Regions from separate parts of the Thioalkalivibrio sp. ALJ12 genome, predicted to be linked through region 2. Evidence: predicted binding sites of a transcription regulator. Region 2 holds the regulator's gene; each other region holds the start of a gene.
The links. Region 2 encodes FliA, which starts transcription of late flagellar genes. Its sites were predicted from a motif close to GCTAAAGTTNNNNNNNNNNCNGCCGATA; they were not measured.
Positions count from the first base shown of each region.

Region 1: a site for FliA is predicted at 3,217-3,244, ahead of F467_RS0107075 (chemotaxis protein). Genes of this name have one in related genera too.
Region 3: a site for FliA is predicted at 7,972-7,999, ahead of F467_RS0107200 (methyl-accepting chemotaxis protein). Genes of this name have one in related genera too.

Region 1 covers NZ_KB899538.1:1,482,982-1,493,024, forward strand. Annotated here, with positions in the region: gene F467_RS0107040 (integration host factor subunit alpha) at 1-40, shown strand, start outside; gene F467_RS0107045 (MerR family transcriptional regulator) at 24-380, shown strand; tRNA gene F467_RS0107050 (tRNA-Pro) at 440-516, shown strand; gene F467_RS0107055 (flagellar brake protein) at 615-1,331, opposite strand; gene F467_RS0107060 (flagella synthesis protein FlgN) at 1,450-1,935, opposite strand; gene flgM (flagellar biosynthesis anti-sigma factor FlgM) at 1,949-2,263, opposite strand; gene flgA (flagellar basal body P-ring formation chaperone FlgA) at 2,395-3,129, opposite strand; gene F467_RS0107075 (chemotaxis protein) at 3,373-4,302, shown strand; gene F467_RS0107080 (protein-glutamate O-methyltransferase CheR) at 4,576-5,391, shown strand; gene flgB (flagellar basal body rod protein FlgB) at 5,572-5,982, shown strand; gene flgC (flagellar basal body rod protein FlgC) at 6,019-6,438, shown strand; gene F467_RS0107095 (flagellar hook assembly protein FlgD) at 6,452-7,123, shown strand; gene flgE (flagellar hook protein FlgE) at 7,149-8,375, shown strand; gene flgF (flagellar basal-body rod protein FlgF) at 8,405-9,145, shown strand; gene flgG (flagellar basal-body rod protein FlgG) at 9,181-9,969, shown strand; gene flgH (flagellar basal body L-ring protein FlgH) at 9,974-10,043, shown strand, end outside.
Region 2 covers NZ_KB899539.1:336,014-346,056, reverse strand. Annotated here, with positions in the region: gene F467_RS0108960 (chemotaxis protein CheW) at 19-750, opposite strand; gene F467_RS0108955 (ParA family protein) at 747-1,553, opposite strand; gene motD (flagellar motor protein MotD) at 1,550-2,467, opposite strand; gene F467_RS0108945 (flagellar motor protein) at 2,475-3,218, opposite strand; gene F467_RS0108940 (chemotaxis response regulator protein-glutamate methylesterase) at 3,219-4,325, opposite strand; gene F467_RS0108935 (chemotaxis protein CheA) at 4,328-6,460, opposite strand; gene F467_RS0108930 (protein phosphatase CheZ) at 6,540-7,316, opposite strand; gene cheY (chemotaxis response regulator CheY) at 7,419-7,799, opposite strand; gene F467_RS0108920 (RNA polymerase sigma factor FliA) at 7,859-8,620, opposite strand; gene F467_RS0108915 (MinD/ParA family protein) at 8,617-9,441, opposite strand; gene flhF (flagellar biosynthesis protein FlhF) at 9,428-10,043, opposite strand, start outside.
Region 3 covers NZ_KB899538.1:1,510,449-1,520,491, reverse strand. Annotated here, with positions in the region: gene F467_RS0107235 (ABC transporter permease subunit) at 1-342, shown strand, start outside; gene pstA (phosphate ABC transporter permease PstA) at 353-2,020, shown strand; gene pstB (phosphate ABC transporter ATP-binding protein PstB) at 2,238-3,068, shown strand; gene phoU (phosphate signaling complex protein PhoU) at 3,095-3,817, shown strand; gene F467_RS0107215 (DsrE family protein) at 3,910-4,476, shown strand; gene F467_RS0107210 (glutathione S-transferase N-terminal domain-containing protein) at 4,537-4,980, shown strand; gene F467_RS0107205 (amidohydrolase family protein) at 5,061-5,930, shown strand; gene F467_RS0107200 (methyl-accepting chemotaxis protein) at 5,994-7,904, opposite strand; gene F467_RS0107195 (DASS family sodium-coupled anion symporter) at 8,036-9,565, opposite strand; gene F467_RS0107190 (superoxide dismutase) at 9,733-10,043, shown strand, end outside.

The DNA.
Region 1 (10,043 bases), on a different contig from region 2:
GCTGCGCGAGAGGGTCGAAAGCTATGCTGGAAGCGAGTAACCACCAGGAACTGCCCGCGATCCCGGGCAAGCGCTACTTCACCATTGGCGAGGTCGCCGAGCTGTGTCAGGTGAAACCTCACGTGCTGCGCTACTGGGAACAGGAGTTCCCGATGCTCGAGCCGGTCAAGCGGCGGGGCAATCGGCGCTACTACCAGCGCCAGGACGTGATCCTGATCCGCCAGATTCGGGCCCTGCTGTACGAAGAGGGCTATACGATCAATGGCGCGCGACAGAAGCTGTCTGGCGACGAGGCCAAGGGTGATCGCCAGCAGGCACGCCAGATCATCCAGGATACGATCTCGGAGCTGGAATCGGTGTTGCGTGTATTGCGCGCCTGAGAGGTCTTCTGGTCCGGGTCCTTTCGTGGGGGCAGGGAATCGGATATGATTCGCGGCTTCGGGGCGTAGCGCAGTCTGGTAGCGCATCTGCATGGGGTGCAGAGGGTCGCAGGTTCAAATCCTGCCGTCCCGACCAAGTTCAACGACTTGAAGGATATTCTTCAGGTGAAAAAAGAGGCCGCATCGAGCGGCCTTTTTTGTGTCTGGAGTGAGGGAAGAGACTGGCCTCGTCTGTTACTCCATCGAACGCCGGCGCGCCTCGCGCTGATAGTGCAGCAGGGCGATGTTGAACTGCCGCTCCAGCCACTGGTTCATGCCGGTGACCTGGAAGCCGGCATACACGTATCCGTCGCGCGGGCTGCGACGGCGATTGGCCAGACGCAGGTCGCCGCCCAGGCGTTCGCCAACTTCGGGCAGTAGCAGGTTCTCGAAACGCATCGGGGTCCCGATCTCGATTGTTTCGACCCAGTCTTGTGGTACCTCCACGCACATCCCCTGGGCCGAAAGATCGGCCAGGTCCCCGATACCGGGCTCTTCCCATTCGCGGTACTGCAATTCGACGCGCGGGCGCTCGCTGATCGGGATATGGACGCGAAAGGTCTCGCGTCGCTGGAGATATTCCAGGGTCTCGGGATAGGGGCAGACGTAAAGGGCCCCGGCGTCCTCGCGTTCGATGCGCGAGACGGCGGTGGAGAAGCGTACGGCCACCCCGCGCAGGCTGGCGAATACCCGCATGCCAGTGCCTTCCTGGGCGTGGCGATTCGCTTCGATGGGCGTGAGTTCGTCGAGGAAGAGCTCGCGTGCACCGGAATCAAGGCGAACCAGCGCGGAGTTGTACAGCGGGCCATCGTCGTCGAGGCGGACGTTGACGAGGGTGAGCTTGTGATCCAGATCCTTGAGGATGCCGGCAATCCGCTCCGGCTTGTCGACGGTGTAGTCGGTCTCTTCCATGCGTGGCGTTGTTGTAATTATTGGGCCAAGCCGCACGGTACTGCCGAGCGGTCCGGAATGCCAGCCCCGGGTGTGAGGCGGAGAAGGGCGGAGAGGTGTCGCGCAGAGCGCGCGCGGGTCATGCGCGGGTGATGCGCCGACCGGTACGGCTGCCGGACTGGGTGCGGCCGTAGGGGTCGTAGGTGGGAGCCGGGCCGGGTTCCTCGCCGCGCAGGATCTGGATGGACATCTCCACGCGACGACGGTCGCGATCGATCAGTCGGGCATTCCCCTGGTTGAGGGTATTGCAGCGCTCCACCGAGCGGCGTAGCGCCTGCCAGTGGTCGTCCAGCTCGGCGCCTCCCTCGAGCCGACCGAACAGCCGTGCAAGTCCCTCGGGCGTATACGTTTCGCCGGCGGCCTCGATCGTCTCGCGCTGTCGCCGGCTTTCGGTTTCGAGTTCCTGCAGTAGCGTCTGCTTCTGGGCCACGACTTCGCGCAGGGTCTCGGCGGCCCGTGATTCCACCGCCCGGGTCTCCTGCAGCAGGATGTCCTCCATCTGGTGGCTCAGCCGAATCGAGGCCTCCAGCGAGCGGAGGAAGGCGTGGCGTTGTTCGGGCGACATCGTCGGGTCTCTGTTAGCGCAACAGGCTTTCCAGCTCGATCATGCGATCGGCTAGCTGTTCGTTGTCTACCGGGTACTGACCGTTGGAGATGGCCTCGCGCAGCTCGGCGACTCGCGCCTCGTCGAACGGGGCGTTGCTGGCGGCCCCGGAGGCGGCGTTCATTGCCTGCGCCGCGCCGGTCAGGGTGACAGAGTCATCCTGACGTACGGGTGAGGATGCATTGCCCTGGGCGCCTGCGTCGGGGCGAGAGGTCTCATCGCGGCCCTTCACGCTCGAGCTGTTGCCATCCGGGCGCAGGCCGGGGGAGTTCGGGCCTTTGATATCCATTATTCGGTTTCCTGTTTTTGCAATTCTACTGCAGGGGTTAGCGGCAGCACCGGCTGAAACTGTAGCCCCTTGAGCTGTGAATTTTCGATTCGCTTCACAGTTTGTGGATGGTGACGAGACACACCGCCATTCTACAGGGCAACGCGTACATGTCCGGACTCGAGCACCTCGCCTTCCACGACGCGTCCGGACGAGGTGTTCTTCACGCGGATGCGATCGCCCAGGATGCCATTCTCCAGCGCCTCGCCCTGCATGCGGATCACCACCGAGCCGTTCTCGGCCAGGATGGTGACGCGCTGGCCGCGGCTGACCACCTCGCGCTGGGTGACGTGCTGCTGGCCCAGGATCTGACCGGGCCGGATGTTGCGCCGGGTCTGCAGCCCCACCAGTTCGCCCTTGTTCTCGAAATAGCTCCCCGCATGGCGAGAGGTCTGAATTCGCTTGGTGCGCAGATCGCCGGGGAGGATCGTGTGCTGGCGTCGCAGGCTGCGGCTGGCGACCAGCACCTCGGCGTAGCGCTCGACCGTGACTGGCACATAGATCGACCAGCTGACGGGGGTCTCGCACTGAACCTGTACCGCCGTATTGCCATCGCGTCGCCCGCCGGGCGGGAACCGGGTCTCCAGTGCCTCGCTGCATCGGGCCAGGCGCAGGCGGTTGTCCAGCCGGCCGATCTGAATCTCTACCGCTTCGTCGCCTGGTGTGAGGTTCAACTCCTCCTGGATGAAGCGCTCCGCCGCCAGGCGGATGTTTTCCACTGCCTCGATCTCGGCCTGTGCCGCAATGGAGACCAGGGCCAGAACGACGCCCATGGCGGCCGAAAGCCACCAGGAGCGAATGGAAGGTTTGCGTGCTGACTGGTTCATTGGTCTGGATGCGCGTCGGCTTGTCAGGACTCGAGAGGTTTGCAGAGACGTGCAAGCAGAAAACATGCCAGGCAATCAGGAGCGTACCCTCAAGAGTCACAGCGGCCGGCCGTTATCGGGTCTAGAACGCGTGCAATCGGCATGCGACGGCGGGTTGTGGCATGACAGCGTCGGTCTGCGGGGTGCACACTGGGGCCGGCGAGTCGAGGTGGCTGGCCGCTGGGCGAGGGGGAGAGCAGGACAATGAGTCAATTCATTGACGATGTGAATCAGCGCACCCAGCTGGTGGGGCAGAACCGTATGGAGCTGCTCCTGTTTCATTTGGGGAGCTCGCAGACTTTCGGTATCAACGTATTCAAGGTGCGCGAGGTGATCCCGTCGCCGCCGCTGCGGCAGATTCCCGGATCGCTGAGTGTGGTGCGTGGTGTGGCTACCCTGCGCGGCGGAACCGTCCCCATCATCGATCTGGCGCGCGCGATGGGGCTGCGTACCGCCGTGGGCGAAACGGGCGACCACAAGGTGGTGGTGACCGAGTTCAACCGGTCGGTACAGGGGTTCTGGGTGTCCGCGGTCGACCGGATCGTCAACGTTAACTGGGAAGACGTGAAGTCCCCGCCTCGTGGGACCGGGCGCGAGTCGTTTCTGGTGGCGGTCACCGAGATCGACAACAAGCTGGTCGAGATCATTGACGTCGAACGGGTACTGTCGATCGTCAACCCGTTGCCATCCACGGTATCTGACGCGGTGCGCGCGGAGGCCGAGGAAGAACGCGCCAAGCATGGACAGCGCAAGATTGTGATCGTTGATGACTCCGTGGTCGCGCGCAAGCAGATCGAGGGTGCGATCAAGGGCCTGGGCTGGGAGTACGTGGTCTTCAAGGATGGTCGCGAGGCGCTGGATTTCCTGGAGGAGCAGGCCGAGGCCGGCACCGTGGACGAGGTGGTGGAGCTGGTGATTTCGGATATCGAGATGCCGCGCATGGACGGCTATACCCTCACCGCTCGAATTCGTGCGAACGATCGCCTGAAAGGCCTCCGGGTTCTGCTGCACTCGTCACTGAGTGGGGAGTTCAATACGGATATGGTCAAGCGTGCCGGGGCCGACGCCTTCCTGTCCAAGTTCAACCCCGACGAGCTGGCCGAGGCTGTGCTTGACCAGACCCGCAAGGACTGATGCCGGTGCCTGCGCCGTTTGCGTTAGTCGACCGAGTCGACCCTGGCGGCATGGAAGCGGTAACGGATTGCCGGCCGCATGAACATCAGCGGCCATGGCGCGCCGCATCGATCACCCGTTGGGATGCTGTCGGCGTCCGCGCGGTTGCACGTATACTGCATCCGTCCGGCATGGGGGATCGCGTGTTCCCCAGTCGGGTTTTCCGACACGCTGTCAAGGATTCGTCATCAACGTGCCCGTCCGCCCGTACCGTCGACTTTCAAGGATGACTTCGTGATCGACTCGCGTGACTACGAGGAGTTCTCGCGTTTTCTTTCCGAGTGCTGTGGCCTGGTGCTGGGCGACAGTCGTCAGTATCTCGTGTCGAGCCGACTGTCGCGGCTGCTGGACGAGTTCGGCTACAAGAGTGTGCCGGAGCTGCTGCACGCAATGCGCCAGGCGCCCAACCCGCGCCTGCGCACGCGTGTGATCGACGCGATGACCACGAACGAAACCTCCTGGTTTCGCGATGGCTTCCCGTTCGAGATCCTGCGCCATGTACTGCTCCCGGAACGGGCGGAGAAAGGCGCAGGGATCAAGGTCTGGTCGTCCGGCTGCTCCAGCGGACAGGAGGCCTACAGCATCTCGATGGTGGCGTCCGAGTGGGAGGAATCGCGGCCCAAGCGTGTGGTGCCGGTATCGATCCTGGGTACGGATCTCTCGGAGAAGATTCTGGACGATGCCCGGCGCGCGGTGTACGACGGGCTGAGCATCGTCCGTGGCCTGAGCGAGGCGCGGCGCGCCCGCTTCTTCGAGACCGTGGCGGAGGGCCATCGCGTACGCCCGGAGATCCAGCGCCGCTGCCGTTTCCAGAAGCTCAACCTGATCGACAGCTATGCGGCGCTGGGCAAGTTCGACATCGTGTTCTGTCGCAACGTGCTGATCTATTTCTCCGCCGAGACCAAGCGACAGGTTCTTGACGGAATTGCCCGCCAGATGAATCCCGGTGGCTATCTGTTTCTTGGCGCTTCCGAGACAGCGGGTCCTTACACCCAGGCCTTCGAAACCGTTCGCACCGAGTACGGCTCCGTCCTTCGCCTGAAGGGCTGATCGGCCCTTTCCGCCTTTCCATACGGTCGCTCCCGCGATCCGGGCGCCACCCTCGGCGCTGCTCTCCCAACCTCTTTCGGCCCATAGTGGCACACCAATTGCTTTGTCCCTGTCGTACGGGGCGAAGCGGTTTCGTCCCGAGGAACCTGAAGTTCGCCAGTGGCGGACGGGGTACGACGGATGAGTCTCTCTCTCGACAAGGCGATGGGCATTCTCCCGGAGGCGGTGAACGTCCGTGCGAAGCGGATGGAGCTGCTGGCCTCGAATATCGCGAATGCCGATACGCCGAATTACAAAGCGCGCGATATCGACTTTCGCTCGGTGCTGCAGGCGGCGGCCGGCGAGGGCGGCAACATGCCGATGGCGAGCACACATCAGGGCCATATCGGCGCCGGCGGGGCGGGTGGTGCCAACGGGTCGATGGAGACGCTTTATCGCGTGCCGTCGCAGCCGTCTCTGGATGGCAACACGGTGGACCCGCAGCTGGAGCGGGCGGCCTTTGCCGAGAATTCCCTGCAGTACCAGAGCAGCCTCGAGTTCCTGAACCGCCGGGTTTCCGGCATCCGTGATGCTCTGCGGGGCGAGCGCTAATGCGCGCGCCAACGCTGGGAACAGGAGAGTGATGTCGTGAGTGATCTGTTTAATCTGTTCAACACCTCGGCCTCCGCGCTGACCGCGCAGTCGGTGCGGCTGAATACGGTCGCGTCGAATCTGGCCAACGCCAACACCGTGGCGACCAACCCCGACGAGGCCTACCGGGCGAAGCAGGTGCTGTTTCAGACCGTGATGAACCAGGCCGATCCGAACGGCGCCTCCAATGGCGTGCGGGTGGCGGGAATTGATGAGTCGCGCGCGCCGCCACAGGCGCACTACGAACCAAACCATCCGCAGGCCAACGAAGACGGCTACATCTTCCGTCCCGCGATCAGCGTGGTGGAGGAGATGGCCAACATGATGTCGGCCTCGCGCAACTACGAAGCGAACGTCGAGGTGATGGAGACCTCGCGCCAGCTGTTGCAGCGAACGCTGCAGATCGGCCAGGGCTAAACCGGAGCCTCCCATGACTCAGATATCACCCGAAATGCTGGACCGCTTGGGCCTGTCACGTCCCAAGCAGGACGACAAGGAGACGGATCGCCTGGGTCAGGACGATTTCCTGAAGCTGATGACTACCCAGCTGCAGAATCAGGACCCGTTTGAACCGATGGAAAACGGGGAGTTTATCGGTCAGATGGCTCAGTTCTCGACCGTCACGGGGATCGAAGAGCTTTCGAAGTCCTTCGAGAAACTCGCTCAGTCCATGGGCCAGAGCCAGACCCTGCAAGCGGCCTCCCTGGTGGGTAAGGACGTCCTTGTCCCAACCGACTTCAGCGAGTTGGGTGCGGATGGCACGGTGCGCGGCGCCGTGGATCTGGATCAGTCGACCGGGCAGTTGCAGGTCGAGGTGTACAGCCCCACGGGTGAACGCATCCGAAGCATGAATCTGGGTTCGGCCAGTGAGGGGCTGCAGGAATTCACCTGGGACGGTCTGCGCGATGACGGGACGCCTGCGGCCCCGGGCGTATATGAATTCCGCGCGTCGGCCCAGAGCGGTTCCGACAATGAAGCAGTAGATGTGTTCCTCGATGCCCGCGTCGAGAGTGTTTCGGTAGGTGACGATTCCAGTCTGGGCCTGATGGTCCGTGGCCTGGGCGAGATCAATTTCTCGGATGTCCGGCGCATCAGCAGCTGACGGACTCTAACGGAGGTAGACCAGTATGCCCTTCAATATCGGATTGAGCGGACTGAACTCGGCGCAGGCCGATCTGCAGACCACCGGCAACAACGTCTCGAATGCCGGCACGACCGGTTTCAAGCGCTCGCGCGCCGAGTTCGGTGATGTCTTTGCGCAGAGTTTTGGTGGCGTCAGCCAGACCGCGACTGGGGGTGGTTCGCGTCTCATGGCGGTGACACAGCAGTTCTCGCAGGGACGCACGGAGTTCACCGAGAACGGTCTCGACCTCGCGATTGATGGCGAGGGCTTTTTCGTGATGAACGATGGTGGCAATCGTGTCTATACGCGCGCTGGCGAGTTTCAGGTAAACCGCGACGGCAACCTGGTGAACAACCAGGGTCAGCAGCTGCAGGGCTATCCGCCAATCAACCCGGGCAGCACGGATACTGATTTCAATACCGGACAGCTTGGGGATTTGCGTCTGCAGACAGGGGCCTCCGCGCCGCAGGCTACCAGTGACATTGAGGCTCTGGTCAATCTCCAGTCGGATGCTCCAATCCTGGATCCGGGCGAGTTCGAGTTCGATGATCCGGACAGCTATAACTACTCGACGTCCCTGACGGTGTATGACTCGCTGGGGACGTCCCGCGATGCGCGCATCTACTTCGTGAAGAGCGACGAACGAGAGTGGACGGCCTTCATGAGCGTTGACGGCGAGCCGATCAACGAGGAAGAAGGCTTCGAACTCTCTTTTGACGCCAGTGGCCAGCTGGATGGCAACACGGAATTCCCGTTCTCCACGGAAGATTTTACCAACGGGGCTGAAGGTCTGGACGGGACGATCGACTTTGCCGGGACCACTCAGTTTGGTGGCGACTTTGCGGTGAACGATCTTGGCCAGGACGGGTTCGCTTCGGGCCGGCTGACGGGGGTCGACATCGATTCCAGCGGGGTGGTGTTCGCGCGCTTCACCAACGGCCAATCTTCCGTTCTGGGGCAGGTCGCTCTGGCCAACTTCACCAACCCACAGGGCCTGGAGCAGCTGGGCAACAACAACTGGGCCGAGACCTTTGCGGCCGGTGATCCAGTGTTTGCCTCTCCGGGCACCGGCAACCTGGGCGAGATCCAGGCCGGTGCCCTGGAGGCCTCGAACGTCGATATCGCCCAGGAGCTGGTGAATCTGATCACCGCGCAGCGCAACTTCCAGGCGAACGCGCAGACGATCTCCACGGCCGACCAGGTCACCCAGACCATCATCAACATCCGCTAGGTCAGGGACAGGGACACGAGGGCACAGGCATGGATCGATTCCTCTACATCGCGATGTCCGGCGCGAAGGAGACCATGCACGCGCAGTCGGTCAACAACCACAACCTGGCGAATGCCAATACCGACGGCTTTCGCCAGGCACTGGCCAACGCGAACACCGTCCCCGTGCGGGGTCCGGTATTCGATTCGCGCGACTACGCACAGCTGGGCACCGACGGCACGGACTTCTCCAAGGGCCAGATGCAAAGCACCGGTCGCGATCTGGACATCGCGATCGAGGACCAGGGTTTTATCGCGGTGCAGGGCCCGGACGGCGAGGAAGGCTACACCCGGGCGGGTTCCCTGCATGTGGATGCGTTCGGGCTCTTGCGCACCGCACAGGGGCACCAGGTCCTGGGGGATGGCGGCCCGATCGCGATCCCGCCGTCGGAGAAGATCGAGATCGGCACGGACGGCACGATCAGCGTGCGCCCTCAGGGAGTGGGGCCGGAGGCCCTGGCCGCGATCGAGCGTATCCGCCTGGTGAACCCGGACGTGAATGAACTGGAGCGCGGCGATGACGGCCTGTTCCGCATGGCCGACGGCGGCGAGGCGCCGCCGGATGCCGAGGTGCGGGTGGTCTCGGGCATGCTCGAGGGCAGCAACGTGAATACCGTCGAGGCGCTGACCCGGATGATCGAGCTGTCTCGCCACTTCGAGATGCAGGTAAAGATGATGGACAGCGCCAACACGCTGGAACAAAGCAGCAACCGGCTGCTGGGCCTCGGCTGACGCGGCCCCCATTGCAGGACTGACAGGAGAGCACCATGAACCAGGCACTGTGGATTGCCAAGACCGGCCTCGACGCGCAGCACACGCGCATGTCGACGGTCTCGAACAACCTGGCCAACGTGAATACCACCGGCTTCAAGAAGGACCGTGCGGTGTTCGAGGATCTGATCTACCAGACCGTACGCCAGCCGGGCGCCCAGGCCACCCAGGATCAGCAACTGCCCTCGGGGCTGCAGATCGGTACCGGTGTGCGCGCCGTGTCCACCGAGAAGATGTTTACCCAGGGTAACCTGCAGCAGACCGACAACTCGCTGGATGTCGCGATCGAAGGGCGGGGTTTCTTCCAGGTCCTGATGCCCAATGGGGACATTGGTTACACACGGGACGGCAGCTTCCAGCTCAATGCCGATGGCGAGGTGGTGATGTCGAACGGCTATCCGCTGCAGCCGGGCCTGTTCGTGCCGCCGGATACCCAGTCGCTGGCGATCGGCAAGGATGGGACCGTGACCGCGCAGATCCCGGGGCAGGCCGAACCGGTGGAGCTGGGGAACATCCAGCTGGCGGACTTCGTGAATCCGGCGGGTCTGCAGGCGATGGGCGAGAACCTGTTCCAGGAGACTGCGGCCTCCGGCGTCGCCCAGCAGGCCCAGCCCGGGCTGAACGGTACCGGCACCCTGGTACAGGGCTCGCTGGAGACCTCGAACGTGAACATCGCCGAGGAGCTGGTGAACATGATCGAGACCCAGCGCGCCTACGAGGTCAACTCCAAGGCGATCTCCGCGGCCGACCAGTCGCTGCAGTTCGTCAACCAGACGATCGGGTAGCGCGATGAACCGGCTTGAGACACTGATGCGACCGATCCTGGGCCTGGCGGCTGTGGTGGTGCTGTCCGCCTGCG
Region 2 (10,043 bases):
GTTCGGTTCCTGAATACGTTATCGGCCGCGCTCGTCCCGGCTTGAGTCCGGAGTACCGCCCATTTCCCAGCTGCCCTGGTCCAGGGTCCGGTCGAGGGCCTCCAGGTCCAGCAGGGTGGCCATCTGTTCCCGCTCCACCCCGGCCAGCCAGGGCAGGCGCTTGCGGTGACTGCGCCAGCGCAGATTCTGAGGGTCGATCACGCGGGTCCCCTGAATCGAGCGGCAGGCCAGCGCGAAGCGCGAACCGGCCAGGAACACGACATGGCGGGCTGTCTCCGGCTCATATTCCCGATCCTCGGGGGTCACCACGGCCGCAAGATCAATCAACTGCACTCGCCCCTGTTTGGTATCCGCCAGACCCAGATACCAGACGGAGTGGTTGGGCGTGGGGCGCACATCCAGATCCCCAAGCGGCGCAACGCCGCCGAGCGAGGCCAGCGGCGCCAGCAGGGTCAGATTCCCGGCCTCCAGCACCAGGGCGGAGAATCGCTCGGACGGACGCGGATACTCGTCACTCTCGACAATCGTGCGCGGAGGCACGGGGGGCGCGACCGCTTCGGCCACCACGGGGAGCTCTGGTTCGTCTAACGGCTCCGGTTCAGCGGGCGCCGGTCTCGGTTCGAGGATATCCGGGCGCAGCAGGTGCGCCGGGGCGATCGGCGCCGGTTCGTCCAGCAGGCTGCCAAAATAGTCATGCAGGGCTTCAGGTTCGGCCTTGAGTGCCAGGTTGTCATCACGCGAACGGTTCATCCCTTCTGACTCCGGGTCCGGGCATGAGGCTGCGAAAGCTGCCCGCCAATCGCCTCCAGCAAGTCCGAGTACGCCAGTACGCCCCGGGCGTCCGGAATCATGAAGCACAGCGGCTGGCCTGCGCTCGACGCATCGCGAAACTTCGTATCAACCGGGATCACGCCGGGCCAGACCTCATCGCCATAAAGGCGGCGCAGCTCGGCCAACGCCTCGTGCGCTGCGCGCGTGCGCCGATCAAACAGGGTAGGAATGATCCGGTACTGCAACTCGGCCTTGCGCGACTTCTGGACCATTTTCAGGGTATTGATCATGCGTTCCAGGCCCTTGAGGGCAAGGAACTCGGTCTGCACCGGGACCAGCAGCTCGTCACAGGCCGCCAGGGCATTGACCATCAACACGCCCAGCATGGGCGGGCAGTCCATCAGCACGTAGTCGTACTGGTCGGCGACCTGCTCCAGCGCCTGGCGCAGCACCAGGCCCATCCCGCTGCGCGTACCAAGCTGCCGGTCGAGTGTGGCCAGTGCCGTACTGGCCGTCAGCAGGTCCAGCCCCGGGAACCGGGTCTCGCGGATCAACCCCCGCGGATCAGGACGCTTCCCCTCTGCGCACTGGCTGAACAGCTCGTACACACCGCGGGTGGCGGTCTCCGGGTCGTGGCCGAAATAGGCCGTCAGCGAGCCATGGGGGTCGACGTCGACCATCAGGACGCGCTGTTCCGGACCCGACAACAGGCCACTCAGGGTGACTGTGGTCGTGGTCTTGCCCACCCCGCCCTTCTGGTTGGCCACCGCCCAGATCTTCACTCGGTATCCCCCTCGTCCCCATCCATCGTTGGTGCACCCGGCGCGAGCGGAAGGTCTTCGCGCAATTGCTCGGGTTCCTGCGCCCCGTCTTCGCGCGGGCGCGCGCCGGGCAGGACCACGATGGCCACCCGCCGGTTTTCCGCCCGTCCTTGCTCGGTATCATTGCTCGCGACCGGACGATGCTCACCATATCCCAGGGCCACCAGATTCTTCGGCTCGATGCCCGCGTCTTCAAACACGCTCACCACGGCCGCGGCACGCCCCGAAGAAAGCTCCCAGTTGGAAGGATAGACCGCCGTCTGGATCGGGACATTGTCCGTATGGCCCTCCACGTGCACCCGCGACACCCGCGGCGCGAGGATCGCCCCGACCTCGTCCAGAAGGGCCCGGGCCTCGGGATTCAACGTAGCCGAACCGCTCCCGAACAACAGCCGACTGGTGATCTCGATCTCCAGCCAGTACGCCTCGCGGCTTACCCGGAGATCACCCTCCTCGATCAAGGGGGCCATCGCCATTTCCAGCTCGTCGGCGACCTCGGCCAGTGCCTCCAGGAACTCCTGCAGCTCGTCATCCGTACCCGCATCGTCCAGTAGCCCGGATAAGGCCATGTCGATGGGTGCTACACCGTCGTCAACGATGCCGGGCTGCACATCAATCGGAACCAGCGCGCGCATCTCGTCCAGGGACTGCTCACGCGACACCGTCGGTTCTCCCACCTGGATCGGATCGGTCTGCGCCGGTGCCCGGAAGGCGTCCACCAGCGACTCCGACAGCACACGATACTTGCCGTCATCCACCGAGGAGATCGCGTACATCACCACGAAAAACGCCAGCAGCAGCGTGACCAGGTCGCCATACGGGATGGCCCAGGCCTCGTGATTCTCCGCTTCTTCTTGGCGTTTGCGCCGGGCCATCGCGACCTCACTCGTGGATGAAGCCGCTAAGCTTGCTTTCAATGTTGCGGGGGTTTTCGCCCTCGGCGATTGAGATCAGCCCCTCCATCAGCATCAACTGGTGCTGCGAGCGCTTCTGGATGATTGATTTCAGCTTGTTCGCCACCGGCAGGAACAGGAGGTTTGCCGAAGCAATCCCGTAGATCGTGGCGACAAAGGCCGCGGCAATCCCCGCTCCCAGCTTGCTGGGGTCAGCCAGGTTCTGCATGACCGCCATCAGACCCATCACCGCGCCGACAATGCCAAGCGTCGGGGCGTACACCCCCATGCTCTCGAATACCTTGGCCCCCTGGGTATCAAAATGCTCGCGGTTGTCCAGATCCGCCTCGAGGATCTGGCGGATGGTCTGCGGCTCGGAGCCATCCACCAGCAACTGCAGACCCTTGCGCGCGAATTCGTCGGTCTCCTCGTCGGCCAGCGTCTCCAGACCCAGCAGCCCTTCCTTGCGTGCCACGTTGGACCACTCCACGATGCGAGCCAGCATCGCCTCGTTGTCGATCCGCGGCGGCTTGAATGCCCAGGGCAGAATGCGCATCCCGTGAAGAAACACCGCCATGCGCGCCTGCACCAGGGTTGCCCCCAGCGTCCCCAGGACCACGATCACAAACGCGGCCGCGTTCCAGAGTGCGCCCAGACCACTCCCCTTCGCGATACTCCCCCCGAGCACCGCGACGAGCCCCAGGGTGATCCCGATGAGGCTCAGGATATCCATCTAGCAGAACCCCTTGACCAGTGCCGGACCCACATCCGGCAACGGATACACCTGGTCCACGAGCCCGGCCTCTGCGACTGCAGCCGGCATCCCATACACCACCGAGGTGGCCGCGTCCTGTGCCCAGACCTGCGCCCCGGCGGTCTTCAAAGCCCGCGCACCTTCGCGGCCATCTGCGCCCATCCCGGTTAGCACCACGGCGAGCACCTGCCCGCGCAAGGCCTCGACCGCCGAGCTGAACGCGGCATCCACGCTGGGCTTGTAGATCGTGCCCAACGGGCTCTCGGTCACGCGCACCGTTGTCTGGCTGCCGCGCTCCAGCGTGGTTTGCAGACCGCCGGGGGCCAACAGGGCCACCCCAGGGCGCATGACATCGCCATCCTGTGCCTGCTTGACCCGAATTTGGCACATGGCGTCCAGGCGCTCCGCGAAGGCCGGCGTAAAGCTCGCAGGCATGTGCTGAATCAGCAAGATCGGCTGTGGGAAGTTCGCCGGCAGGGCCTTGAGCACTTCCTGCAAGGCCACCGGCCCCCCGGTGGACGTCCCGATCAACACCGCGCGGACCTGCCGCAGCGGCACGGCGGGCCGACTGACCGGCGGGGCCTGTCGCTGTACCTCGGCCGCCTTGCGGTCGGACTCTTCACGACGCGCAGAAGGGCGGGCCTCGACCGCTGGTCGAACGCTCCCTGGCTGGCTGACCGAACGGGCCCGGCTGCGCGAAAGGCTGCGCACCCGCCGGCGCAGCAGCATGCGCGCGCTGTCCTCGTCGGACGCGATGTCGCTGAAGCGCTTCGGCAGAAAGTCCACCGCCCCTGCCTCAAGCGCATCCAGGGTCGCCTGGGCCCCCTCGGTGGTCAGACTCGAGAACATCAGTACCGGCCGGGGGTTCTCGGCCATGATCCGGCGCACCGCGGTGATGCCGTCCATCACGGGCATCTCGATATCCATGGTCACGACATCCGGGTCCAGTTCCTTGACCTTGCGAATCGCCTCCTCGCCGTTCTCCGCGCTGCCGACGACCTCGATCCCCGCGTCGGCGTCCAGAATTTCACTGATGCGACGGCGGAAAAACCCGGAGTCATCCACCACCAGTACCTTAACCGGCATCCTTAGCCCTCGATTGTTTGCGCAGGCCGCCGGGTGCGGCCCGCCGACGGGATCTTGTGCGTCAACAAACCCACGAGATCGGCGACATCCAGGATCAGCGCAATCCCTCCATCACCCGTGATGGTCGCGCCTGCCAGGCCCTTCACGCCCTGCAGGTTCTGCCCCAGTGGCTTGATGACCACCTCTTCCTGCCCCACCAGATCATCGACGACCAGCCCTACCTTGCGATCCGCGGTATGCACCACGACCACATGCGATTCCGGTTTGGCTTCGGGGATGAACCCCGGCTTCAACCACCGCTTGAGATAGTGAACCGGAAGCGCCTGATTTCTTACGACAATGACCTCCTGATCATCCACGTAATGGGTCTTGGTCAGATCCAGGTCCAGGATCTCCGAGACAGACGCCAGCGGGATCGCGAATCGCCGCCCGTCGAGGATGACCATCAATGCAGGGAGGATCGCCAGGGTCAGCGGCAGCTTCACCCGCAGCGTGGTCCCGACACCGATCTCGGAATCGATCTCGATGGTGCCGTTGAGCTGCGAGATCTTCGTCTTGACGACGTCCATCCCCACCCCGCGACCGGACACATCCGAGATCTCGGTCTTGGTGGAGAACCCGGCCATGAAGATGACGTTGAAGGCCTCGCGATCGGTCATCCGCTCGGCCATCGCGGGTTCCATCAGACCCTTCTCGACGACCTTGCGCCGCAGGGCCTGCGGATCCATGCCACCCCCATCGTCCTTGATCAGCAAGGCGATGTGATCGCCTTCCTGCGCCGCGCCGAGCACCACCGTACCCTTGCGCGGTTTGCCGGCCTTCTCGCGCACCTCCGGAGTCTCGATCCCATGATCCACGGCGTTGCGCACCAGATGCACCAGCGGATCGGACAGGGCCTCGACCAGGTTCTTGTCGAGGTCGGTGTCCTCGCCGAAGATCTCCAGCTCGATCTCCTTGCCCAGGCTGCGCGACAGATCGCGGATCACGCGCGGGAAGCGATTGAAGACCTTGTTCACCGGTTGCATGCGGGTCTTCATCACCGACGTCTGAAGATCCGACGTGACCAGCGCCAGCGAACTAATGGCCTTGCCCAGCTCGTCATCCACGTGCTGGGTTCGCAACATGCTCAGGCGGTTGCGCACGAGCACCAGCTCCCCGACCAGATTCATAATCTCGTCGAGACGTTCGGTGTTCACACGGACCGAGGCCTCGCCCTGAGGGGCCTGCCGGGCGCCGGCCGCCGCGGCCGCAGGCGAAGACGCCTGTGGCTTGGCTTCGGGAGCCGGCGGTTCCTGTGTCGCGCCAGCGGCTTCGGGCTCCACGCTCGGCTCTTCATGCGGGGACGACTCAGTCACAGCGGGTGCCGGCGCTGCAGTGGCAGGAGGCCCATGACCTCGTGCCTGCAACTCGTCCAGCAGGTTCTCGAACTCATCGTCGGAAATCAGGTCCTCGCCGTCGTCCCCTGGCCCGGCTGCATCCGAATCGGTGCCGGGCAACCCGGCGTCCTCAGTCGACGGCGTAGCGGAGTCCTGGGCCGCCTGCGGCGAACCATCGCCGTGCAGCGAATCCAGCAGGGCCTCGAACTCGTCATCGGTAATCTCGTCATCGGCACCGACCAGCCCCGACTCATCCCCTCCAGCCTTCGCAGTGGCTTCCACCTCGGCGGGGGGTGCCGGTTCCGGCTCCGGTTCGGGGGGCACGTCTGGCGTCGCGATTGCGGCGGGTTCGGAATTGCCGGCCACGTCTTCATTCTTGGCCATCCGCCGCAGGTCTTCGACGAGATCGGCCTCCGCGGGCGTCGGATCGACCCCGGAGCGGAGGTCGCCAAACATCACGTTCAACGTATCGAGGACCCGCAGCATGGTATCCATCAGGTGACCGTCGACCTGACGTTCCCCATTGCGCAGGAGATTAAACACATCCTCTGCGTGATGGCAGACGGTCACCAGCGGATCCAGGCTCAGAAAGCCCGCGCCACCCTTGATCGTGTGAAAGCTGCGGAATACCGCGTTCAACAGATCCCGGTCATCGGGATGCTGTTCCAGGTCGATCAGCTGCTCGTTGAGTCCTTCGAGCAGTTCCCCGGCCTCGATCAGGAAGTCCTGAAGGATTTCGTCGTTGGGGTCGATGGCCATTCGGTCTCTCCGTTCCGGTGAGGCTTGCCGTTGAGGGGTGGGCGCCGGGAAGCCGCCGATTCAGGGATCAGCGGGCTACCTAGAAGCCCAGGCTGGACAACAGATCGTCCACCTCGTCCTGTCCTTGAACGACATCCTGGCCGGAATCTTGAGTCTTCGGCACTGCTGGCCCGTGTCCACGCCGATCGCCCTCACGCCGCTCGGCATCGTCATCCAGCGTCTTCTCCGCAGCCTCGACCGTCTCCATACGCCCGCTGGACAGCCGAATCAGCGTGACCAGGTTCTCCTCCAGGTCGGTCACGAGCTGAATCACGCGCCGGATCACCTGCCCGGTAATATCCTGGTAGCTCTGCGCCATCAGAACCTCCGACAGCAGGCGGCGCAGCTCTTCGGTATCGTCGTTGGCCTGAGCAAAAAACTCGTCCAGCTCACGAGCGAACTCCCGGAACTCGTCGACCGAGAGTTGCCGATTGCGAAAACGGGTCCACTTCGCCGTCAGTTGGCCGGCCTGCTGGCTGAACGATTCGGCAATGGGGAGACTCGTCTCGATCGCGGTCAGGGTCTCGTGCGCGGCCTTCTCGGTCATCGTGACCACATAATTGAGACGCTCGCGGGCATCCGGGATCTCGGCCTGGGTCAACTCGACCAGCCGCGAATCCCCCCGGAAGCTTTGCAAGGCCTCGTGCAGGTCGCGCGTAAGTTTTCCGAGCTCGTCGAAGAGTTCGCGGTCGTAGGGGCGCGCCAGATCCTGGATCAACGCGCGCGCGGCCACCTCATCCCCCGCCTCCAGAACCTGCACGAGCTCCCGCGCGCGAGCGATTTGCTGCTCACTGATCGATTGTTCTTGGTCTGTCATCCAAAGCCCCTTGCTCGCTCCCCATCCCGAACGTGATGACCGGGATCGATCCCCCGGCCATCCATTTGTCTGGACCAGGAGACTTCGACACCGAATCCCAAACTAGCCTTGGGATTCAATGCGTTCGAATATTTTGTCGATCTTTTCCTTGAGGGTTTCCGCAGTAAAGGGCTTCACCACGTAGCCGTTCACGCCCGCCTCGGCCGCCTCGACGATCTGATCCCGCTTGGCCTCCGCCGTCACCATCAGCACCGGCATCGTCTTCAGCTTCTCGTCGGCACGCACCGCCCGCAGCAGGTCGATGCCCGGCATATTGGGCATGTTCCAGTCGGTAATCAGAAAATCGAAGTCGCCGTTCTGGAGCATCGGCAATGCCGTGCTGCCGTCATCGGCCTCTTGGGTGTTGTTGAAGCCAAGATCACGCAACAGGTTCTTGATGATCCGTCGCATCGTGGAGAAGTCGTCCACGATGAGAATTTTCATTCCCTTGTCCACAGGTCACTCCGGGATAAATGATTCATATGAGTACTAGAGCTTGGCCTTCAGAATAACTGCAAAGCCTCGCCGTCTTCGAGCCAGGAGCCCAGGCGCGCGCGCAGTCGGATAACGGCCTGACTGCGGATCTGGCTGACGCGCGACTCGGTCACCCCGAGTACCGCGCCAATCTCGCGCAGGTTGAGCTCCTCGATGTAATAAAGCGACAACACCAGACGTTCGCGTTCGGGCAAATCGCCCAGCGCGGCGGCCAGCTCCTCGCGAAACTCCCCGGCCTCGATCGTGCGCGAGGGCGAGGCCTCCTGCCCCTCGATCACCCGGTCCGCATCACCATCGGTGCCGCCCAGATCATCCAGCGCGAACAGATGGGCGCCGGCATGGTCCTGCAGCATCGAGTAGTACTCGTCGATCGGGACCTCGAGTTCCTCGGCCACCTCGACCCCGCGCGCCGCACGCCCCTCCCTGGCCTCGACCGTCTGGATCGCCTCGGCGATCTTGCGGCTGTTGCGGTGCACCGATCTCGGGGTCCAGTCACTGCGGCGTAACTCGTCGATCATCGCGCCACGGATGCGAATCCCGGCGTAGGTCGCAAACGTCGCGCCCTGCCCGCCCTCGAATTGCCGCGCGGCCTCCAGCAGGCCAATCATGCCGGCCTGGATCAGGTCATCGACCTGGACCGAGGAAGGGAGGCGAGCCATCAGATGGTGCGCGATGCGGTGCACCAGCTCGATATGTTCCGCGACGCGCTGCTCGTGGCCGGCTGCGGCCACGTTCTCGTATCCGTGGAGGCGATTACGCGTCGCCATCATGCGCTCTGCAGCATCCGTTCGACGAAAAACCCGACACCACCATCGGCACCACGGGCCACCGGCCAGCGGTCGACCGCACGGGCGAGTTCGGTAAAGGCCTTGGCCGCCGGGCTGCCCGGATATTGCTGCACGACCGGTGCCCGTTTCTGGATGGCCTTGCGCAGATGCTCGTCCATCGGGATGTAACCGGCGAGATCCAGGATGACTTCCGGCAGGTAGTTGTCGCAAACCGTGGTGAGTTTCTGCAACAAGCGCTCGGCGCCCGCGCGGTCCTGGACCATATTCGTGACCAGCCGGAAACGCCGCATGCCATGATCTCGATGCAGCACCTTGATCAAGGCATAGGCATCGGTGATGGACGCCGGCTCGTCGCAGACGACGACCAGGGTCTCCTGGACCGCTCGACAGAAGGTCGTGACGGATTCCTGCAGGCCCGCTGCCGTATCCACCACCAGCACATCCAGCGGCTTGGAATAGGCGCTGAATGCCTGGATCAAACCGTTGTGCTCGAGCTGCGTGAGATTCGCCATCGCCGCGATCCCCGAGGCCGACGGGATGACCTTGATCCCCTCCGGGCCCTCGATCAGCACATCCTGGAGGTCGTCCACCTGTCCGGTCACCAGGTCATGCAGGGTGCGCTCGGGTCGCAGTCCGAGCAGCACATCGGCATTGGCCAGCCCCAAGTCGGCATCAAACAGCATGACCTCGCGGCCCAGCCGCGCGAGCGCCACGGACAGGTTGACCGACACATTGGTCTTGCCGACGCCGCCCTTGCCGGAGGCAACCGCAATGACCTTCAACGGCTGATTAGTGCGTGGCATAGCGTCCTTTCCCCACCGGATGGATCATCTCCAGAACGCCCGCATCCTGAGTACGGCGCGGCGACGGCGCATTGCGGCCGGCATTCGAGAACTCCGCCAGGCTTGCATCGGTCCATCGTTCATCGCGGGAGGATCGACGCGCGGGGCCGCGCTCTTCGCCGAGCGCCCGCCGGGTCAGATCGCCCGTCTCGACCCGGTGGAAGTCTTCGGCAATCCGCTGTCCATCGCTGACAAACGTGAGCCCAAGGTGTTGATCGAGCAATACCGACAACGTCTCCCCCAACTGTTCGGCTTCGTCGAGTTTGGTCAGCACCAGCGCCGATGGCTCCGTCTTCCGGAACGCATCCAGCACCCTTCGCAGCGCCGCCGCCTGAGTGGTCGCGGAGACGACCAGCCAGCTCTCGCGCCGGACACGGTCCGGCCAGCCGGCAAACAGCGACTCGTCGCCCACCGCGGAAGGTGCCTGCCCGGCGGTGTCGACCAGAATCAGATGCCCATCCTCTGCCCGCGCGGTCATGTCGCGCAACTCGCGCGGGCTCTGCAGCACCCGCAATGACACGCCCGCCATCTGCGCGAACGCCTGCAGCTGGCGCGTGGCCCCA
Region 3 (10,043 bases), on a different contig from region 2:
CTGGGCGCGACCCCGTGGCAGACCGTGGTGCGCGTGGTGCTGCTGACCGCCAGCCCCGGGATCTTCTCCGCGGTGATGATCGGCTTCGGCCGCGCGGTGGGCGAGACCATGATCGTGCTGATGGCGACCGGCAACTCCCCGGTGGTCAACTTCAACATCTTCGAGGGCATGCGCACGCTCTCCGCGAACATCGCGGTGGAGATGCCGGAGGCCGCCGTCGGCAGTACCCACTTCCGCATCCTGTTCCTGGCCGCCCTGGTCCTGTTCGCGCTGACCTTTGCGGTAAACACGGTCGCCGAGATCGTGCGCCAGCGCCTGCGCCAGAAATACAGCTCCCTTTGAGGCATACCCGATGAATCGTTGGTTCAAATCCGGCACCCCGTGGATCTGGCTGAATGCCGGAGCGGTCGCTGCCTCGCTGGTGATGGTCTTCGGCCTGATCCTGATGATCGCCGTGAACGGCCTGTCCTTCTTCTGGCCCTCGGAGGTCATCGAGTTCGAATACCAGACAGAGCAGGACTCCGAACCCCGGCGCGTCATGGGTGAGCTGCAACGCTCGGAGACCATGACCGCCCAGGCCATGCGCGACGCTGGATTCACCGTGCCGGAAGGCCAGGACATCGTGGTCCGCCACCTGATCAAGCGTGGCAACCGTGACCTCGACAGCCGCGACTTCCAGTGGTACCTGGACGACTTCATGTCCGAATGGGAACGCCCGCGCGACGTGGTGGTGCTGGAGCGTCTGCAGTGGGGCGATTTCTACGGCTACATCCGCGAATACCAGGAAGACGGCGAAACGGTCGCCGAGGGTGGCGAGGCGCGAACCGCGTTCGAGGAGCGCATGCCGCAGACCCGCGAGCTGGTTCAACAGATCGAGCGCATCGAGCGTATCGAGATCGGCCGGGTGAACTTCGAGCTCGAGCGCCTGCGCATCGCCCAGCGCGGCGTCGAGCGTGCCGAAGAGCTGTCGCTGGAGGAGCGCGGCCAGCGCCAGGAGGAGCTGGACGCCGAGCGCGCGGAGCTGGACGCCCGCTACGCCGAACTGGAGGCCGAGCGCAACGCCCTGCGTGACGAACTGGGCCGCTTTGCGATCGTGCTGGAGACCGCCGACGGGCAGCACGCGACGATCCCGCTTTCGCGCATCGTGAACGCCTGGTGGCCGAACGACATGAGCGTGCCGGCCAAGCTACGCCACTATGTCGTCGCCTTCTGGGACTTCATGACCGGCTACCCGCGCGAGGCGAACACCGAGGGCGGCATCCTGCCGGCGATCTTCGGCACCGTGCTGATGGTCATCCTGATGTCCATCGTGGTGACCCCGTTCGGCGTGCTCGCTGCGATCTACCTGCGCGAGTACGCGAAGCAGGGCCCACTGGTGCGCACCATCCGTATCTCGGTGAACAACCTCGCCGGGGTCCCGTCGATCGTGTTCGGGGTGTTCGGGCTCGGCTTCTTCGTGTACCTGATTGGCGGCAACATCGACCAGATCTTCTTCCGCGATGCCCTGCCCTCGCCGACCTTCGGCTCGCCCGCGATCATCTGGGCCTCGCTCACACTCGCGCTACTGACGCTGCCGGTGGTGATCGTCTCCACCGAGGAAGGCCTGACCCGGATCGGCGCCAGCATCCGCCACGGCTCGCTGGCACTGGGCGCGACCAAGGCCGAGACCCTGTGGCGCCTGATCGTGCCGCTGTCGGCCCCGGCGATGATGACCGGGCTGATCCTGGCCGTGGCGCGTGCCGCGGGCGAGGTGGCGCCGCTGATGCTGGTCGGCGTGGTCAAGCTGGCGCCGACCCTGCCGCTGGATGGCAACTTCCCCTATCTGCACCTGGACCGCGCGTTCATGCACCTGGGCTTCCATATCTTCGACGTCGGCTTCCAGAGCCCGAACGTCGAGGCCGGCCGCCCGCTGGTCTACGCCACCGCCCTGGTGCTGGTAATGCTGATCATCGTGCTCAACCTGACCGCGATCTCGATCCGCAACTACCTGCGCGAGAAATACCGCGCCGACAGCGATTGAGTTGCCCGATGCACAACGCCTCCCGCAAACACCGTCATTGCGAGGCCCCGAAGGGGCCGCGGCAACCTCCCGCCGCCACCCCGACGCCTGCCCGGGGTCGCGTCGGGGCCGACCCACGGAGATCGCCACGCGCCTGCGGCGCTCGCGATGACGGTGCTTTTCCGAACCGTCGCGAGGACGGGATGCGTCGAACCCTGTTTCCCATGGAGTACCCGAGATGAGTGACACCGCTACCCACGCCGTCAACGTGACGCAAGGCGACCGACCCGACCGCGGCCTGCGGCTCTCCAGTGAGGAGATCTGCCTGACCGCCGAGGACCTGAAGCTGTTCTATGGTGAGGATCAGGCCCTGAAGGGCATCGACATCCAGATCCCGAAGAACCGGATCACGGCATTCATCGGCCCGTCCGGCTGCGGCAAGTCCACGTTCCTGCGCTGTTTCAACCGCATGAACGACCTGATCGATGCCGCCCGCATCGAAGGCACGATCCGGCTCGACGGCGACGACATCTACGAAAAGGCCGTGGACGTGCCGGAGCTGCGCCGCCGCGTCGGCATGGTGTTCCAGAAGCCCAACCCGTTCCCGAAGTCCATCTACGAGAACGTGGCCTACGGCCTGCGGCTGCAGGGCGTGAAGAATCGCCGACGCCTGGACGAGGTGGTGGAAAAGTCGCTCAAGCGTGCCGCGCTGTGGGACGAGGTCAAGGATCGCCTGCACGAGAACGCCTTTGGCCTGTCCGGCGGTCAGCAGCAGCGTCTGGTGATCGCCCGCGCGATCGCGATCGACCCCGAGGTCCTGCTGCTGGACGAGCCCTGCTCCGCGCTGGACCCGCTGGCCACGCTGAAGATCGAGGAGTTGATGATCGAGCTGAAGAAGGATTACACGCTGGTCATCGTCACCCACAACATGCAGCAGGCCGCACGCGTGTCCGACTACACCGCCTTCATGTACATGGGCGAGCTGATCGAATACGCCGACACCGACACCCTGTTCACCTCGCCTGCCAAGAAGCAGACCGAGGACTACATCACCGGCCGCTTCGGTTAGGCCATTTCGGATCAGGAGTCCGGATCATGGACAAGAGCTTTTTCAAGCAGCACATCTCCCAGCAGTTCAATGCCGAGCTGGAGGACATCATCAAGAAGGTGATGACCATGGGCGGCCTGGTCGAGCAGCAGCTCGGCGATGCGGTGACCGCGATGGTCGAGGGCGACACCGCGCTGGCGGAGACCGTGATGACCTCCGACTACAAGGTCAACGCGCTCGAGGTCGAGATCGACGAGGAATGCACCCACATCCTCGCCCGTCGCCAGCCCACGGCCTCCGACCTGCGTCTGGTGATCGCGGTGATCAAGACCATCACCGACCTGGAACGCATGGGCGACGAGGCCGAGCGTGTGGGCCGCATGGGCTTGCAACTGCTGGACTCCGACCGCCGCGAGGCACCGATGGACGAGATCGCGAAGATGGGCCAGCTCGTGCGCGAGATGACGCGCGGCGTGCTCGATGCGTTCGCGCGCATGGACACCGAGCAGGCGGTGCGAGTCGCACAGCAGGACATCCAGATCGACAGCCTCTACGAGGCCATCACGCACAAGCTGATGAAACAGATGACCGCCTCCCCCGATGCGGTGCCACGCCTGATGGATATCGTCTGGGCGACCCGCTCGCTGGAGCGTATCGGTGACCGCGCGCGCAATATCTGCGAGTACGTGGTGTATTTCGTAAAGGGCAAGAACGTCCGCCACACCAGTTACGACCAGATGGCAGCCGAGGCCACGGGGGATCGCCACTAGGAAAGCGACAAACCCGGGCCGAGTAGACACCGACCCGGCAATCAGGCCCAAAATAGGGTTCAGCACACCCATGCCCTGACCCCTGGTACCCGATGCCGCGTTTCATCCCGACGTTGTTGGCCCTGACCGGCCTGACCCTGTTCGCGGCGGTTGGAGGCGTGTGGGCGGCGGATGACGTCGAAGAGGCCGCACCCTCTTTCGAGGTGGAGGCACTGCTCGAGAAGGACGAACTCCCCGATGGCGTCGCATTCGAGATTGTCGAGAATGACCGCGCGGCCCTGAGCGCGCTGCTGCCCGAGATCCAAGCGAATATCCGAGTGCTGCGCCAGCGCGCCCCGGACCTGCCGATCGCGGTCGTCACCCACGGGGCGGAGCAGTTCACTCTCACCCGCGCCGAGGCCGTGGCGCATGGCTCGCTCCACGCCGAGATCGAGTCTTTGGTGATGGATGACGGCGTCAACGTCGTGGTCTGCGGGACCTTTGCCGGCTGGCGCGATCTCGAGCCCGATGCCTTCCCCGAGCATGTCGAGGTGGCCACGGCCGCACCGGACCGGCTGGATGACCTGGAGGCCGCAGGCTACACCGTGATCCGCCTGCGTCCGTCCCTGCTGGACGCCCCGGCGGAAGACCCCTGGGAGTTCGACTTCGGCCAGCCGTGACGTGCCACGCCCGATGCGGGCTCTGTCACCCGCCAGGGGGCTTGTGGCATCCTTTCGCGCATGCGATTTCTGATCCGATGGTTTTTCCGCGGCGTACGCCTGATCCTCACGCCGTTTATGCTGATTGGCGAGCGCCTGTCGCGCCCGCGCGGCATCGAACGCGACCCCGCCGACCAGGCCCGCGTTGACGAACAGACGCGCCACCTCGCGCTTTACCATTTCCCGGCCTGCCCGTTCTGCATCCGGGCCCGCCGTACCATGCAGCGGCTGTCGCTCGACATCGAGTTGCGCAATGCCCAGGCGGCCGGCCCTCACCGCGAGGAGCTGCAGACCGAGGGCGGCAAGCTGCAGGTGCCCTGCCTGCGCATCGAGGAACCGGACGGCCAGGTACGCTGGCTGTACGAGTCGGATGCGATCGGCGAATACCTGCGCGAGCGCTTTGACCCGAACCGCCCGGACGGTAGCTCCGGAGATGCCGCGGTGTCCGGGGACTCCCGCGCCTGACCGCGACAGGCCACCGACTCGGGGACTGTCGGCACAGCACGGTATAAGATTGGGGTTCCCGTACCCGAGGAACCCGCTGGATGGCTGCCCTGAACCGCCCTCGAAGACTGCCCCGTCTGTTCATTCTTCCGGCTGCGACCCTGCTGCTCGGCTCACTGCTTGGCGGAGCCTCTGCCCAGGCACTTGAACCCCTGTTCGATGCCCACCTGCACTACCGCGACCGGCAGATGGAACACTTCCCGCCGGAGGCCGTCGCGCGCACGCTGCAAGAAAATTCAATCCAGTCCGCGATCATCATGTCCCCGCGCTCGAAACTGATCGAAGCGCTGGAACCGGAGGTGGATGCGCGCATCGTCCCGTTTCTCGAGATCTCCCAGCGCCTGGGGCGCAAGATGGACTGGATGCACGAGGACGGCCTGCGGGAACAGGTCGAGACCATACTCGACCGAAGCCAGGTCCAGTGGCGCGGGATCGGGGAGCTGCACATACAGGCCGATGACCGATTTGCCCGCGGCTTCGAGGACCTGCTGGCACTGGCAGTCGAGCGGGATCTGTGGATCGTGATCCATGGCGACCCTGCCGTGATCGACCATGCCTACGCCGTCCAGCCCGAGGTACGCATCCTCTGGGCGCACGCCGGTTCCTATGCCTACCCGCCACTGGTTCGTGACTACCTGGAGCGGCATCCGAACATGGTCATGGATGTCTCCATGCGCAACCCGCGCATCAATCCCGGCGGCATCATCGACGCCGACTGGTTCGAGCTGTTCCTCGACTATCCGGATCGCTTCCTGATCGGCAATGACACCTTCAGCCTGGCCCGCTGGGAGCACTTTACCGCGTTGAAGGACAGCACCCGGGCCTGGCTCGAACAGCTGCCAGCCAACGTCCAGCGCATGATTGCCCTGGAGAACGGCGAGCGCCTGTTTCCGCCCGCCGAGAGCCAGTAACCCGGCCACAAAAAAGCCCGGGACCGTCTCCGGTCCCGGGCTTGGCGTCAGCTGGCTCGGGGCTTATACCTTGAACTGACCCACCCGCTGCTGCTGCTCGGAGGCCAGCTTGGACAGCTCCTCGGAGGCATTGCGGATCTGTTCCGATCCGGCCGCGGTCTGATCCAGCACCTCGGTGACATTGGCCACGTTGCGGTTGATCTCCTCGGCCACCGTCGACTGCTCCTCGGCGGCACTGGCGATCTGCGTGTTCATGTCGCTGATGCGCGTGACCGACTGCGTGATCGCGGTCAGCGATTCGCCCGCGAGATTGACCTGCTCCACGCTCTGGTGCGCCTTGGAACGGCCATCTTCCATCGCCTGCACCGCCTCGCGGGTACCGCTTTGCACCCGCTCGATCATCTGCTGGATCTCGTGGGTCGAGTCCTGCGTGCGGCTGGCCAGGGTACGCACCTCGTCGGCAACCACCGCGAAACCGCGGCCCTGTTCGCCCGCACGCGCCGCCTCGATCGCCGCATTCAGCGCCAGCAGGTTGGTCTGATCGGCGATATCGCCGATGACTTCCAGGACCTTGTTGATCTCCTCGGCATCCTGCGACAAGCGGCTGACCACCTCGGCGGCGCCATCCACCTGCTGCGACAACGCGTTGATCGCAGCCACGGTACGCTGCACCACCTGCTGACCCTCGTTGGCGTCCTGGTCGGTGTTCTGTGCCGCGGCGGCGGCATCCGCTGCATTGCGGGCCACCTCCTGCACCGTTGCCGTCATCTCGTTCATGGCCGTGGCGACCTGATCGATCTCCGACTTCTGTCGCCGCACCTGCTCGTTGGTCTCCTCGCTGGTCGCAGACAGCTCGTTCGCCGCTGCGGCAACCTGATCGCCACCGGCCGCGACCGTGGATACGAGGCCACGGATCTTCTTGACGAAGTTGTTGAACGCCTCCGCCAGCTCTCCGAGTTCGTTCTTGCCAGAGACCTCCAGCGAACGGGTCAGATCGCCCTCGCCTCCCGCGATATCGTTCAGCCGGGCCACCGTGCGATTCAGGGGACGAACGATGCTTCGGGTCAGGAGCCAGGCCAGGAGGGCACCAAGCGCCACGGCAACCACGCCAACCGCCACCACCGTGCCGGTCGCGTTGCGCGCCATCGCGACATACGCGCTGCGGTCCACCATGACCTCCAGCACGCCGACCACGTCACCGGAGAAATCCGTAACGGGACGCGCGACCACGGCCATCGGGGTGCCTTCATAGGTCACGTTTCGCACCAGCTCCTCGCCCTCCATGACCTCGCGCATCTCGGCATCGCTGAAGGTGGACTCGCCACTGATCGTACCGCCAAAGCGGTTGAACGACCGACCATCACGCAGGTAGAGGGCAACCGGCGAATCCGTTTCTTGGGTGAACTCTTCAAAGAAGCTGTCACCAAACGACAGGCCGAATTCCACGGAGCCGACGTGGTCGCCGTTGTGCTCGATGGGTACCACCCCGCGGATCCCGAGACCCGCCACGCCTTCTTCCAGCCCCGAGATCGCGTTGCGCTTGTCGTTCGTGTCGACCACGGTCTGCCGGAAGTCGGACAGGTCATCGCCGTGGTTGTCGGGGGAGTGGACGCGCAGGAACGAAGTGGCCGGGGGGGTATGGAACTGATACTGGTCCACCCCGTAGTGCTCGTTCAGCGATTCAAAGCTGGGAACGGTCATCTCGGCCAGACGCTCGCGATCGCCCGTCGCCATCGCCTCCTGCACGTCGGGGATCTTCGCCACGGTCTCTGCCATCGCGGTCGCGCGCGCGGCTTCCTGGTCCAGACGACCGACAAGCTGCGCGGCCAGATCGGTCAACTCGCGCTGTTCGGCACGATCGGCCATGGTGCCCAGGCTGTTCATCACGACTACAAGGGTCAGGATCACGGCCAGCAGCACCACCGTGATAATCCCGACCATCAGCCGGACCCCGATTCGGATGTTATCGAACATGTTGAAGACTCTCCCCAATAAGGCTTTGCGGGCCAGCGGCGTCCTTGCTGCGGCAGTTCACCGTCGATAGCGGCGGCGAAGCATAAAACTTGAGGGAGATCACAGGAAGCCGGAAAGGCTGGGAGACAGGCCTAGCCCTGCATCAGGATGGCCTCCGCCAGGGCGTAGACCGCAAGCGTAATCATGGCAATTGCCACCAGGGAGAGCAGCGCCCCGCCACGGATCATGTCGATCACCCGCAGCCGGTTGCTGGCGAACACGATCGCGTTGGGCGGGGTCGCGACCGGCAACATGAAGGCCACGGAGGCGGCAAAGGCCACGGGGATCGCGAGGAGCACGACGGGAATATCCATGCGCATCGCCAGCGCAGCCACCAGCGGCAGCAGCGTGGCAGCGGTGGCTGTGTTGCTGGTCACATGCGATAGCAACATGGTCACCACCACGGCCCCGGCAATGATCAGCAGCAGCGGCCATGCCTGGGCGGCGCCCAGGCCCTCGGCGGCCAGCTCCGCCAGGCCGCTCGCCTCGATGGCCGAACCCAGGCTGAGACCACCGCCGACCAGCAGCAGCACCCCCCAGGGGAGCTCGCGCGTATTGTCCCAGGCCAGCAGCCGGCGCTGGTCTGCTGCGCCCGAGGGCAGCAGGAACAGCAGCCCGGCCCCCAGGACGGCAATCCCGGCATCCGTCAGATGAATCGGCAGGAGACCTTCCAGAAAGGGGCGCGACAGCCACGCCAGCGCTACCAGCAGGAAGACGCCGGCGACCCGGTATTCGGCCCGAGACCAGACCCCGACCTCGGCGCGCTGCTGGTCCATCATCGCCTGCAACCCCTGCAGGCGTACTCGATGAACCGGGAAGACCCAGCGCGTCAGCAACCACCAGGCCAGCAGCAGCAACGCGGTGGCCAGGGGCAGGCCCAGCATCATCCACTGCACAAAACCGATCTCGATGCCATGCCGGTCGCCCAGATAGGCGGCGGTCAGCGCGTTCGGCGGAGAGCCGATGATCGTCGCCATGCCCCCGATATTGGCGGCAAAGGCGATCCCCAGCAGGAGCGCCAGTGCGGGGCGGCGCGAATCGGCGCCGAGGCCGTTACCCGCGATGTGCGTATCACGATCCATCAGCGCCAGAACGGACAGGGCGATCGGCAACATCAGCGCAGCAGTGGCTGTGTTGCTGACCCACATCGACAGCCCCGCCGTGGCCAGCATGAAGGCCCCGACCAGGCGATGCAGGCGATCCCCCGCCCGGCTGACGATCGCGAGCGCAATCCGCTGGTGGAGTCCCCAGCGCTGTACCGCCAGCGCGATCGCAAAACCGCCCATGAACAGAAAGATGATGGGATTGGCGTAGGGCGCGGTGGCCGCGTCCATCGGCATCACGCCGAGCAGCGGCAAAAGGGCAATCGGCAGCAACGCCGTTACGGGTAGTGGCAAGGCCTCGGTAATCCACCAGGTCGCCATAAAAAGGGTCAACCCGAGCACCCACCATGCCTCGCGTGCAACACCTTCTGGCGCTGGAAAAACCAGGAACGCAAGCATCAGGAGCGGGCCCAGGAAAAGCCCAATGCGCCCGCGCCAGGCGTAGGCACTGCGCGAGGGGTTCGCACCCACCGACGAGGGGGCGCCGTCCGATTGTCGATCGGCATCGTGCGCGGACATGCCGTGGCTCCTTCACACTTCCGCAAACGTTGGCTGAACGATAACCAAGCCGCATCATCGGAAATTGCATCACCCGAGCAACGTGACTATCGTTGACGGGTTTACTGGCGCGGCCACCAATGGTCGGCCAGCCGCAGTCTCGCATGTTTTCTTACAAGGAGTCTTTCATGGCCTACGAACTGCCCGATCTGCCCTATGCCAAGAACGCGCTGGAGCCGCACATCTCCGCCGAGACGCTGGAATACCATCACGACAAGCACCACGCGACTTACGTGACCAAGCTGAACGGCCTGCTGCCCGGCTCCGAGTTCGAGAATGCCTCGCTGGAGGACATCATCAAGAAGGCCCCGGCCGGCGGCATCTTCAACAACGGCGCCCAGGTCTGGAACCACACCTTCTACTTCAACTGCATGGGCCCGGACGCCGGCGGCGAGCCGTCCGGCAAGGTGGCCGACGCGATCAACAGCGCCTTTGGCTC